2 regions of the Pseudogracilibacillus sp. SO10305 genome follow, and region 1 is predicted to be linked to the other one. Evidence: riboswitches for the same ligand, from Rfam matches in the RefSeq annotation. Region 1 holds a riboswitch; the other holds the start of a gene.
The links. Region 1 has a riboswitch for S-adenosylmethionine ahead of SPD45_RS08145 (DUF2292 domain-containing protein). Riboswitches for the same ligand answer to the same signal wherever they lie in the genome.
Positions count from the first base shown of each region.

Region 2: it holds a riboswitch for S-adenosylmethionine, as region 1 does, so the genes downstream of both, SPD45_RS04740 (O-acetylhomoserine aminocarboxypropyltransferase/cysteine synthase family protein) here and SPD45_RS08145 (DUF2292 domain-containing protein) in region 1, are expected to answer to the same signal.

Region 1 covers NZ_JAXHDE010000008.1:67,728-73,201, forward strand. Annotated here, with positions in the region: gene SPD45_RS08130 (transporter substrate-binding protein) at 1-173, shown strand, start outside; gene SPD45_RS08135 (hypothetical protein) at 284-853, opposite strand; gene SPD45_RS08140 (NCS2 family permease) at 1,333-2,622, shown strand; SAM riboswitch class I at 2,710-2,812, shown strand; gene SPD45_RS08145 (DUF2292 domain-containing protein) at 2,922-3,098, shown strand; gene SPD45_RS08150 (PLP-dependent transferase) at 3,148-4,257, shown strand; gene SPD45_RS08155 (bifunctional homocysteine S-methyltransferase/methylenetetrahydrofolate reductase) at 4,274-5,474, shown strand, end outside.
Region 2 covers NZ_JAXHDE010000003.1:158,785-164,258, forward strand. Annotated here, with positions in the region: gene megL (methionine gamma-lyase) at 1-936, opposite strand, end outside; gene rarD (EamA family transporter RarD) at 1,062-2,003, shown strand; SAM riboswitch class I at 2,055-2,162, shown strand; gene SPD45_RS04740 (O-acetylhomoserine aminocarboxypropyltransferase/cysteine synthase family protein) at 2,276-3,904, shown strand; gene SPD45_RS04745 (SGNH/GDSL hydrolase family protein) at 4,400-5,296, shown strand; gene SPD45_RS04750 (YpmS family protein) at 5,289-5,474, shown strand, end outside.

The DNA of each region.
Region 1 (5,474 bases):
TGCATTATTATCAACGAAAACAACATCACTCACTATCACTAAAAGATGTAGAAAAAAAGATGATTGCCGAAGCATTGGAAACCTCTAATAATATTAAAGAGGCTTCAGAAAAATTGGGAATTGGTAGAAGCACTCTCTATCGTAAAATGAAAGAATTCAAAATGACAAACTAAGAGGATTAGGGGATGGGAGGTCCAAGGTAATATGTGAATTACCTTGGATTTCATTATGTCAAAAATAATTCCGCAAGTTCTCGGGGGAATCTGGGTGCACTTGCGGATATCTAGTTTAATTCCGCAAATTGTCGTGAAAATCCCGTTACACTTGCGGATATATGGTGCAATTCCGCAAGTTCTCTTGAAAATCCCGTTACACTTGCGAATATATGGTTTAATTCCGCAAGTTGTCGTGAAAATCCCGTTACACTTGCGAATATATGGTGCAATTCCGCAAGTTGTCGTGAAAATCCCGTTACACTTGCGAATATATGGTTTAATTCCGCAAGTTGTCGTGAAAATCCCGTTACACTTGCGAATATATGGTATAATTCCGCAAGTTCTCGGAGAAACCCCGCTACACTTGCGAATATATGGTTTAATTCCGCAAGTTCTCTTGAAAATCCCGTTACACTTGCGAATATATGGTTTAATTCCGCAAGTTCTCTTGAAAATCCCGTTACACTTGCGAATATATGGTGCAATTCCGCAAGTTCTCTTGAAAATCCCGTTACACTTGCGAATATATGGTTTAATTCCGCAAGTTGTCTTGAAAACCCCGTTACACTTGCGAATATCTGGTATAATTCCGCAAGTTTTCGTGAAAATCCCGTCACACTTGCGAATATATGGTGCAATTCCGCAAGTTATCAGAGAAACCCCGCTACACTTGCGAATATATGGTTTAATTCCACAAGTTGCCGCGAAAATCCCGTTACACTTGCGAATATCCAGCTTATCCTCGCAGAAGGTCCGCAAGTCCCCGCAAATCCCTTCAGTCCTTCCCCTCCACTTCAACCATCAACCGCGAAAACCCTAAACGAACAACATTCAAATTTCGACAATTTTCTCCCTTATGTTTTAAGGAAGAATTGGGAAAAGTAAAAGTATGACAAAATATTGGAAAATGCGACAAAATCATTGAAGTTTACGGTGACATTTATTATGATGTTCTACGTGTGTGAAAAAGAACATACAAAGGTTTGACCGACATTAAAGAATCAACAAAATATAAGACGATTTTTCGATGAAAACGACATAGCCGTCTCAAATGAAAAAACATCTTACAACATATGGGCATGCCTCTGTAAATTTAAAGACACAAAGGGAGTTTATCATGGAAAACTTTTTTAAAATGAAAGAGTTAGGCACGAATATTCGAACAGAGTTTTTAGCGGGAATGACAACGTTTTTAACGATGTCATATATAATTGTAGTAAACCCTGCTATTTTATCTGCAGCGGGTGTGCCGTTTGATCAAGTGTTTATTGCAACAATTGCGTCTGCGGTAATTGGAACGCTCATTATGGCTTTTTTCGGAAATTATCCGATTGCTATTGCACCTGGAATGGGGATGAACGCTTATTTTGTAAGTGTTGTAGCTACACAAGGCGTTTCCTATCAAGCAGTTTTTGGTGCAGTGTTTGTATCAGGGATTATCTTTTTATTATTAACATTTACAAAGTTTCGCCAAGTACTAATTGAATCGATTCCAGATTCATTGAAATATGGGGTAACAGCAGGAATTGGCTTATTTATCGCATTTTTAGGATTGAAAATGGCAGGACTTGTTGTTCCAAATGAGGAAACATTAGTGTCATTTGGAGACTTGTCGATTCCAGAGACACAATTAGCGGTTTTTGGTATTGTGATCACTTTAATTTTAGTTGCTAGAAATGTAAAAGGTGCTTTATTTATAGGGATGGCGATCACAGCAATTACGGGATATATTTTTAACTTATTAACGATTGATGGCTTTATATCTGCACCACCAGCTCCAATCTTTTTTGATTTAGATATCGGTGGTGTTGTTCAACATGGATTGTACGGAGTAATTTTTGCATTTTTACTTGTCACTATTTTTGATACGACAGGAACGATGATTGGAGTAGCGGAACAAGCAGGTTTAATGAAAAATGGTAAGTTTCCGCGTGCACGTGCGGCGTTAACAGCTGATGCGATTGCAACAACTGTTGGTTCGACATTAGGTTCTACACCATCATCCGCTTATGTTGAGTCATCTTCAGGTGTAGCAGTTGGGGGAAGAACAGGTTTTACGACATTGGTTGTCGCTTTACTATTTTTAGTTTCACTTTTATTTTCCCCATTAGTTGCTGCGATTTCGTCTTTATCAGCAGTAACAGCACCAGCACTTATTATCGTTGGAAGTTATATGTTATTTGGACTTTCTAATATTAAGTGGAATGAATTTGATGAAGCATTTCCGACATTTATTGTCGTTTTAATGATGCCTCTAACATCGAGTATCGCAACAGGAATTGCAGTAGGGTTTATCACTTATCCTTTATTAAAATTAGTAACTGGTAAAGGGAAAGAAGTGCACCCAATGCTCTATATATTCGGGGTTATCTTTATTATTCAAATGATCTTTTTCCCAGCTCATTAAAAAAGTTTCACGAAATTATTTGACAGTTCTAATAAATCTGTGTATAGTATTATTCAACATCAAAAATTAAATAAAAAGTTTTACATTTTCTTATCCAGAGAGGTGGAGGGACTGGCCCTACGAAGCCTCGGCAACAGACTTGACTAGTACTGTGCCAATTCCAGCAAGCTTTTAGTTTGAAAGATAAGAAGAGTCGAGACAATATATGTATATTCGAACCTCTTCTTAATCAGGAAGAGGTTTTTTAATTGGAAAAATTCTTCGTCTTCATGAAAAAATGGTTAAAGGTGTGAGGAGAAATGAGTCGTTTACAGGAAGCACATATTAAGTTTCTCGAGAGACATTTAGCGGATTTAGAAAATGGAACAATCACATTAACAGTTCATGATGGATATGTCGCTAGAATTGAAAAACAAGAAAACACATTATTTGATGAACAAGAGAAGTTATCAGAAAAAGAAATTATTTCTACATAAATTTTATTCAGAAAAATCATATTATTCAATTATTTTAGGGGGAAATAAAATGACAGACCGATGTAGACAAGAAACTTTTTTAGTGCAAATTGGAAATAATCGTGATGAGCATTTTCGAGCAGTAAGTACACCGATTTATTTTTCAACAGCATTTCGCCACGAGGAAATCGGACTGCAAGATGGATATGACTATATCCGTACAGGGAATCCAACCCGAACAGTACTAGAAGAAGCTGTAGCAGAATTAGAAAAGGGGGATAAAGCATTTGCGACATCATCTGGAATGTCGGCAGTACAACTCGTATTTTCTTTATTTGAAAAAGGTGATCATATTATTTCTTCTAGAGATATTTATGGTGGGAACTTCCGACTTTTCGAGATTTTCGAGAAAAAATATGGTTTTGAATTCTCTTATTGGGACGGAAAAGATTACGAGGAATTAGAAACATTAAAACGAGAAAATACGAAGGCAATATTTATTGAAACACCAACAAATCCTTTAATGCAAACAGTTAAATTATCGAAAATATCCGAGTTTTCACATAAGAATGATCTTCTACATATCGTCGATAATACTTTGTATACACCGTATATACAACGACCGATTGAAGAGGGAGCAGACATTGTCATCCATAGTGCAACAAAGTATTTGGCTGGACATAATGATGTGTTGGCAGGACTTGTTATAGCAAAAGGGGAGGAAGTTTGTGAAGAGCTTAGCTTTTTACATAATTCCATTGGAGCAGTATTAGCTCCATACGATTGTTGGAGCCTGATTCGTGGAATGAAAACTTTAGCATTAAGAATGAGGCAACATGAACGAAATGCAAAACATGTTATCGACTTTTTACAAGACCATCCACTCGTCACAAATGTGTATTATCCAGGAAGGGGCGGTATGTTAAGTTTTGAAATTATAAATGAAAATCTTGTGGAACCATTTTTAAAAGCATTACAAGTTTTCACGTTTGCGGAGAGTCTTGGAGGCGTAGAAAGTTTCCTTACATACCCGGTTACGCAAACACATATGGATATACCGGAAGAAGTAAGGTTAAGCTATGGTTTATCAAATCGACTACTTCGTGCTTCAGTCGGTGTAGAACATGAAGAAGATTTAGTAAATGATTTAGCACGTGCATTTGAGCAAATTCGTACATGAGAGGTGAAGTGATCCGATGAGTTTGTTAAAAGATTTAGAGAAAAAAGTGTTAATTGCAGATGGAGCAATGGGGACGATTTTATATGCGAATGGTGTTGGACGTTGTTTTGAGGAATTGAACTTAACACATCCAGATCAAATCCAGAATGTTCATGAAACATATATCGCAGCAGGGGCCGAAGTGATTCAAACGAACACATATGGAGCCAATTATATTAAGCTGGCAAGATATGGCCTGGAAGAACAAGTGAAAAAAATTAATGAGCAAGCAGTCCAAATTGCGAAACGTGCGAGTAATGGTCGGGCACATATTCTCGGAAATATTGGTGGAATATATGGCGGCCAAACATTGAATGAAAGTGAAGATGAAATCAAAAGAAGCTTCCGGGAGCAGTTATATTGCTTATTACTAGAAGGTGTCGATGGATTAATTTTAGAAACGTATTATAGCCTAGACGAGTTAAGGACGGTTTTACAAATTGCACGGGAAGAGACAGATTTACCAATTATTACAAACGTCTCGATGCATGAACCGGGAGTGTTAGAAGATGGAACAGCTTTACACGATGCATTACGACAGCTAGAGGGATTAGGTGCCAATATCGTTGGGATTAACTGTCGACTAGGTCCATCACAAATGGTAACTTCACTAGAAACAGTACCATTATTAGACCATGCATATTTAGCAGCATATCCGAATGCTAGTTTGCCAGCTTATCGAGATGGTATTTTATTTTACGAAAACGAACCAGATTATTTCAAAACATGTGCAACACAGTTACGGGATCAAGGAGTTCGGCTAATTGGTGGATGTTGTGGAACGACACCCGAACATGTAAGAGCCTTGGCGGAAGGGGTCAAAGATTTAACGCCAATTACAGAAAAAGAAGTTCGTAAAGTCGAACAAATTGAAGTTTTACGAGAAAGAAAGCGGACGGAAAAAACGATTCCTGAATTAGCGAAGGAGAGACCGACGATTATCGTTGAGCTAGATGCGCCAAAACATTTAGATGTGGAAGGATATTTCGAAGGTGCAAAAGCATTGCATGAAGCTGGTGCAGATGCAATTACTTTAGCAGATAATTCATTAGCATCGCCGAGAATTAGTAATCTAGCTATGGCAGTAAAGTTAAAAGAGCAAGGGATTCGACCACTCGTACATTTAACATGTCGTGATCGCAATTTAATTGGATTACAATCACATTTATTAGGGCTTC
Region 2 (5,474 bases), on a different contig from region 1:
TTTATTCCCTTTTATATCAAATGCAATAACACCTCCACCACGGTGCATTTGCTTCTTATACACTATCTGATCATCTAATCCTGGATAATAAACCGCTTCTACATTCGGATGTGTTTGCAATTTAGCTGCAATTTTTTCCGCGTTATCACAATGACGATCCATCCGTAATGGCAATGTTTTCAGTCCTCTTAATAGAAGCCATGCATCAAATGGCGCTAATACAGCACCAATATCTTTACGTGTCGTACTTGCAATGTCATTCATCATCTCTTCTTTTCCGACGGCAATTCCAGCAATGACATCTCCGTGCCCATTTAAATATTTTGTCGCACTATGTACAACGATGTCACACCCAAGCTCTATCGGACGTTGTAAATAAGGGGTTGAAAATGTATTATCTACAACGACAGGTATATCGTATTCTTTTGCAATGTTGCTAATCAATGTTAAATCGATTAATTGCATCGTCGGATTAATAGGCGTTTCAATATAAATAACTGCCGTATTTTCTTTTATGGCATGGCGAATTTTTTCCTCTGATGCAAAATCTGTTAATTCGACATCCATTCCATACTTCTCTTCCATCATTTTTAATAAGCCGAATGTACAACCGTACAAACCATTCGAACATAAAATATGATCATTTGCTTTTGTAAGTGCAATGAGTACAGCAGATATGGCGCCCATTCCCGAACCGAATGCTAATGCACGCTCGCCACCTTCTAACACTGCCATCCTTTTTTCTAATACATCTACAGTCGGATTCCCAATTCGTGTATAAATATGCCCGTCTGCTTCTCCACTAAAGCTTTTCTCCCCATGTTCAGCAGACTGAAATTCAAATGTAGACGTTTGAAAAATTGGCACTGAAACACTACCTAGCAATTGTTTTGCATCATATCCATCATGAATGGACATCGTTTCAAATTTTTTCATGCCCGTTCCTCCTCTTATTTATGTAACTCTAGTATAACAAACTTTCTGATAATTCTGTTTGACCATGCATGAATGGATGAAAAAGTCGGAACAATTGCCAACAGCTAGAACATAGGCGTAAAATGATGGGAGAAAACATCAGTGAAGTGAGGCAGGAAATGGACAATAAAAACATGAAAACAGGCATTATGCTAGGCATTATTACATATATTTTATGGGGATTTTTCCCAATCTATTGGAAACTATTAGACATATATGAACCAGATGTCATTTTAGCGAATCGCATCATTTGGTCTTGTCTCTTTATGGTCGGATATTTATTCTTCACAGGCAAATTACGTTCCTTTTTCTCATTATGTACAACACTATTAAAAGATAAGCAAAAAATGCTCTACATTACATTAGCATCTATTGTGATAAGCGCAAACTGGCTCATTTACATTTGGGCTGTACATAATAATTTCGTCATTCAAGCAAGTTTAGGTTATTATATGAATCCTTTATTAAGCATCGTATTAGGTGTCCTATTTTTAAAAGAGGCATTATATCCAGCACAAAAAGTTGCATTATTATTCGCAAGTTTTGGCGTATTATATTTAACGATATCATATGGTGTCTTTCCTTGGATTTCTATTGCATTAGCACTCTCGTTTGGTTTATATGGGTTGTTTAAAAAGGCTGTTAAGCTAGATTCAGCATATTCATTAACAGTGGAGACGTTACTATTAACTCCAATTGCACTCATTTACTTATTCACGTTTGTTGGTGTAGATTTAGGATTTGCAGCAAGTACATCATGGACAGATACAGGATTATTACTCATCTCCGGGATCGCTACAGCCGTCCCACTATTATTGTTCGGCTATGCAGTCGCATACATTCCTTTGTCCTTAGCAGGAATTTTACAATATATCGCACCGACAATTATGCTGATACTCGGAGTATTTCTTTATGATGAGCCATTTACGTCTGCACATTTCGTGACGTTTACATGTATTTGGATTGCGCTAATTTTATTTGTATCTTCTACATTAAAAGTCAATAAAGTTAGAAAATTCACAAATTAATTGACATTGATTTACAAACATGTATAATGGATACTAATTTCATCGACACATCTCTTATCAAGACGGACGGAGGGAATAGGCCCTGTGAAGTCCAGCAACCTTAAAGCGTTTGCTTTTAACGGTGCCAAATCCTACAGATGATATTCTGGAAGATAAGAGGGGGATAATACATAATGATACCCTCTTCTTACAATCATGTAGAAGAGGGTTTTTATATCATCGCCTTCTCAAATGGAATACAATAAGTTCAAAATTTTAAGGAGGAGTTTTACATGTCAACATTCAATTTTCAGAAAGATGAAACAATTTTACTTCATGCAGGTCAGGAGCCAGATCCTACAACAGGTTCTCGTGCACTACCAATCTATCAAACAACTTCTTACGTATTTAACGATACAGACCATGCGCGCAACTTATTTGCGTTAGCAGAAGCTGGTAATATTTATACACGTTTAATGAACCCTACGACAGACGCTTTTGAACAACGTGTCGCACAATTAGAAGATGGAACAGCGGCAGTGGCAGTTGCTTCAGGGATGGCTGCAATTACATATGCGATTTTAAATGTTGCAAGTGCAGGCGATGAAATTGTAGCAGATAGTAATTTATATGGTGGAACATATAACCTATTCATTCATACATTGCCACGTTTCGGAATTACTGTAAAAATTGTCGATGGGACAGATCCGGAGGCGATTCGAAATGCTATTACAGATAAAACAAAAGCCGTTTTTGGAGAAACCATTACGAACCCTAGTTTAAATGTATTTGATGTTGAAACTGTAGCAAATATTGCACACGAACACGGCATTCCATTAATCATTGATAACACTTTCGCTCCAAAATTTGCGAAACCATTAAAATGGGGAGCAGATATTGTCGTACATTCTGCAACAAAATGGATTGGTGGACATGGGACATCGATTGGTGGAATCATTGTCGACGGCGGACGTTTCAACTGGGATAGCGATAAATTCCCTGGATTTACAGAACCGGACGAAAGCTATGGTGGTGTTCGCTTCGCTGATTTAGGTCCAGTTGCATTTGCACTTCGGATTCGTGTTCAATTATTACGTGACACAGGAGCAGCAATTAGCCCACATAACGCATTTTTATTAACACAAGGATTAGAAACTTTACATGTTCGCTTAGAACGTCATAGTGAAAACGCGATAAAAGTCGCTAATTTCCTAAAGGATCATCCTGGTGTAACATGGGTGAACTTCCCTGGATTTGACGATCATCCATCACATGAATTGGCACATAAATATTTTGAATATGGATATGGATCTGTTATTACATTCGGTATTAAAGGTGGTCTAGAAGCCGGTAAAACATTGATCGACCACATTGAACTATGGTCTCATGTTGCGAACGTAGGTGACGCGAAGTCATTAATTATCCACCCAGCTTCTACAACACACCAACAATTGAATGAAGCAGACCTTGCAAAAAGTGGTGTAACAGAAGATCTTGTTCGTCTTTCTATCGGTATCGAAGCAATTGACGACATTTTAGCTACATTAGATCGCGCAATCGAACAAGCAACAGGTGAAACAGTGCTTGAAACGACAAACAATGCAGCAATTGATTGGGTAACGAATTCACCATTTGATCGTTCAGAAGGACTACGCGCAAAAACAATTGCAGTTCAAGGTTCAGATGCGCTATTAGAAAAAGCAAATGAATTACGTCCATTAGGATATCATATTGTGAAAGTACAAGATGTGACAGAAACTATTGTAGACATCCTTTATACAGACGAGGCAACAGTAGAAAATAATGTAGGTGCTACAATCATCTGGTCTGATGGTGATGTTACGGTAAATGGGAATGCTATCGTCATTACAAACAATGACTTAGTTACGACTGTAAAAAGTGCTAGAAACAAACGTGCATAATAAAAATAAGAAAAACTAGATAGTTAAACTTAAAAATACCGAGACTTGGACAAAACATGATTTATAATCATTAGGAGCACCCCTACGTAAATACTATACATTTACGTAGGGGTGCTCTTTTTTTGTGCCTTCACATAGCTTCTGTGAATTTTTGGAAACCTTTCCGAGACTAGTCATGTCCGAAATCGACAAAAAAGGAGTTCCAGTAAAAATTAATGTAAAGTAGCCTCCTTGTGTCGTTTTTTCACTTTAGTTCCTGCCCCTTTTCTTCTCGAAAATTAGCATGACAAAAATTATATAGTTTATAAAACATGTTTGAAATGTGCAGGATAATAGGAACGAAACTTTTTACTACTTCATCTTATATTGCTCAAATTTCTATTTATTTACGTAACAACTTTATTTTCATACGTTTACATTTATTTAACGATTGGGTAAAGTACTTATATAATCAAGGAATGTCATCTATAATATAGATAATATTGAAATATAGGTGTGATTTTTATTAAACGAACATTTATTTTGTCCATCATTATTATAAGCATCATTGTGTTAGCATTTTTCTCTACGCCAAAAAAACAAAAACCTTTAAATAAAATCATTGAAGATGAAAGAATGAGTGAAACAGATAGCGACGGTGAGCCATTGGATGAAGAGTTAGAAACAGCGATGATGAAAGAAGACCCAGTACGTGACTTTATTTCAGATCAATTAAAACGAGCTGCGAACTTCTTTTTCACAAACGAAATTAATGTCGTTGCCATTGGTGATTCTCTAACAGAAGGTGTTGGCGATGAAACGGAGAATGGTGGTTATGTCGGTGTTTTAGATGAAACTATTAATGAAGAAAAACAACTCGTCCATTTTGATAATTTCGGTAAACGTGGTAACCGAAGTGGCCAATTAATTGAACGTCTAGGAGAAAGAGAAATAAAAAGAGCGATTGAAAAGTCACATATTGTCCTTATTACTATCGGAGCGAATGATATCATGCAAGTGTTTAAAGACAATTTTACCGATTTATCGTTAGATCAATTCACAAGTGAACAAATTAAATATGAACAACGACTCGAAACAATTTTTGATACGATAAAAAATTTAAATGAAGATACAGAAATTTACTTAATTGGTTTCTACAATCCGTTTAAACGATATTTTTCAGATATCGAAGAATTGGACTATATTGTAGAAAGCTGGAATACAATAGGAGCAGACGTAGCAAACCGCTATGAAAAGGGGTATTTTATCCCAATGGTCGATATTTTCGATGAAGCTGAAAATGAATTTTACTTATCTGGAGACAATTTCCATCCGAATCATACCGGATATGAAATGATGGCTGAACGTATTTTACAATTTGTCATCCATGAAGGAGAACGAAACAATGAATAAAAATGTATGGAAAAAGCGATTTTATATATTGGCGGGGGTTAATATTGGAGTACTCCTCCTCTTAACACTTTATTTTTATTCTCCTGTACCTAAAGTCGATATTGAAAAGGAACGGACTGCATATAAATTAGAGGATAGTTCGGAATTTATCGTACGATCGACAAAACATCATGTAAAT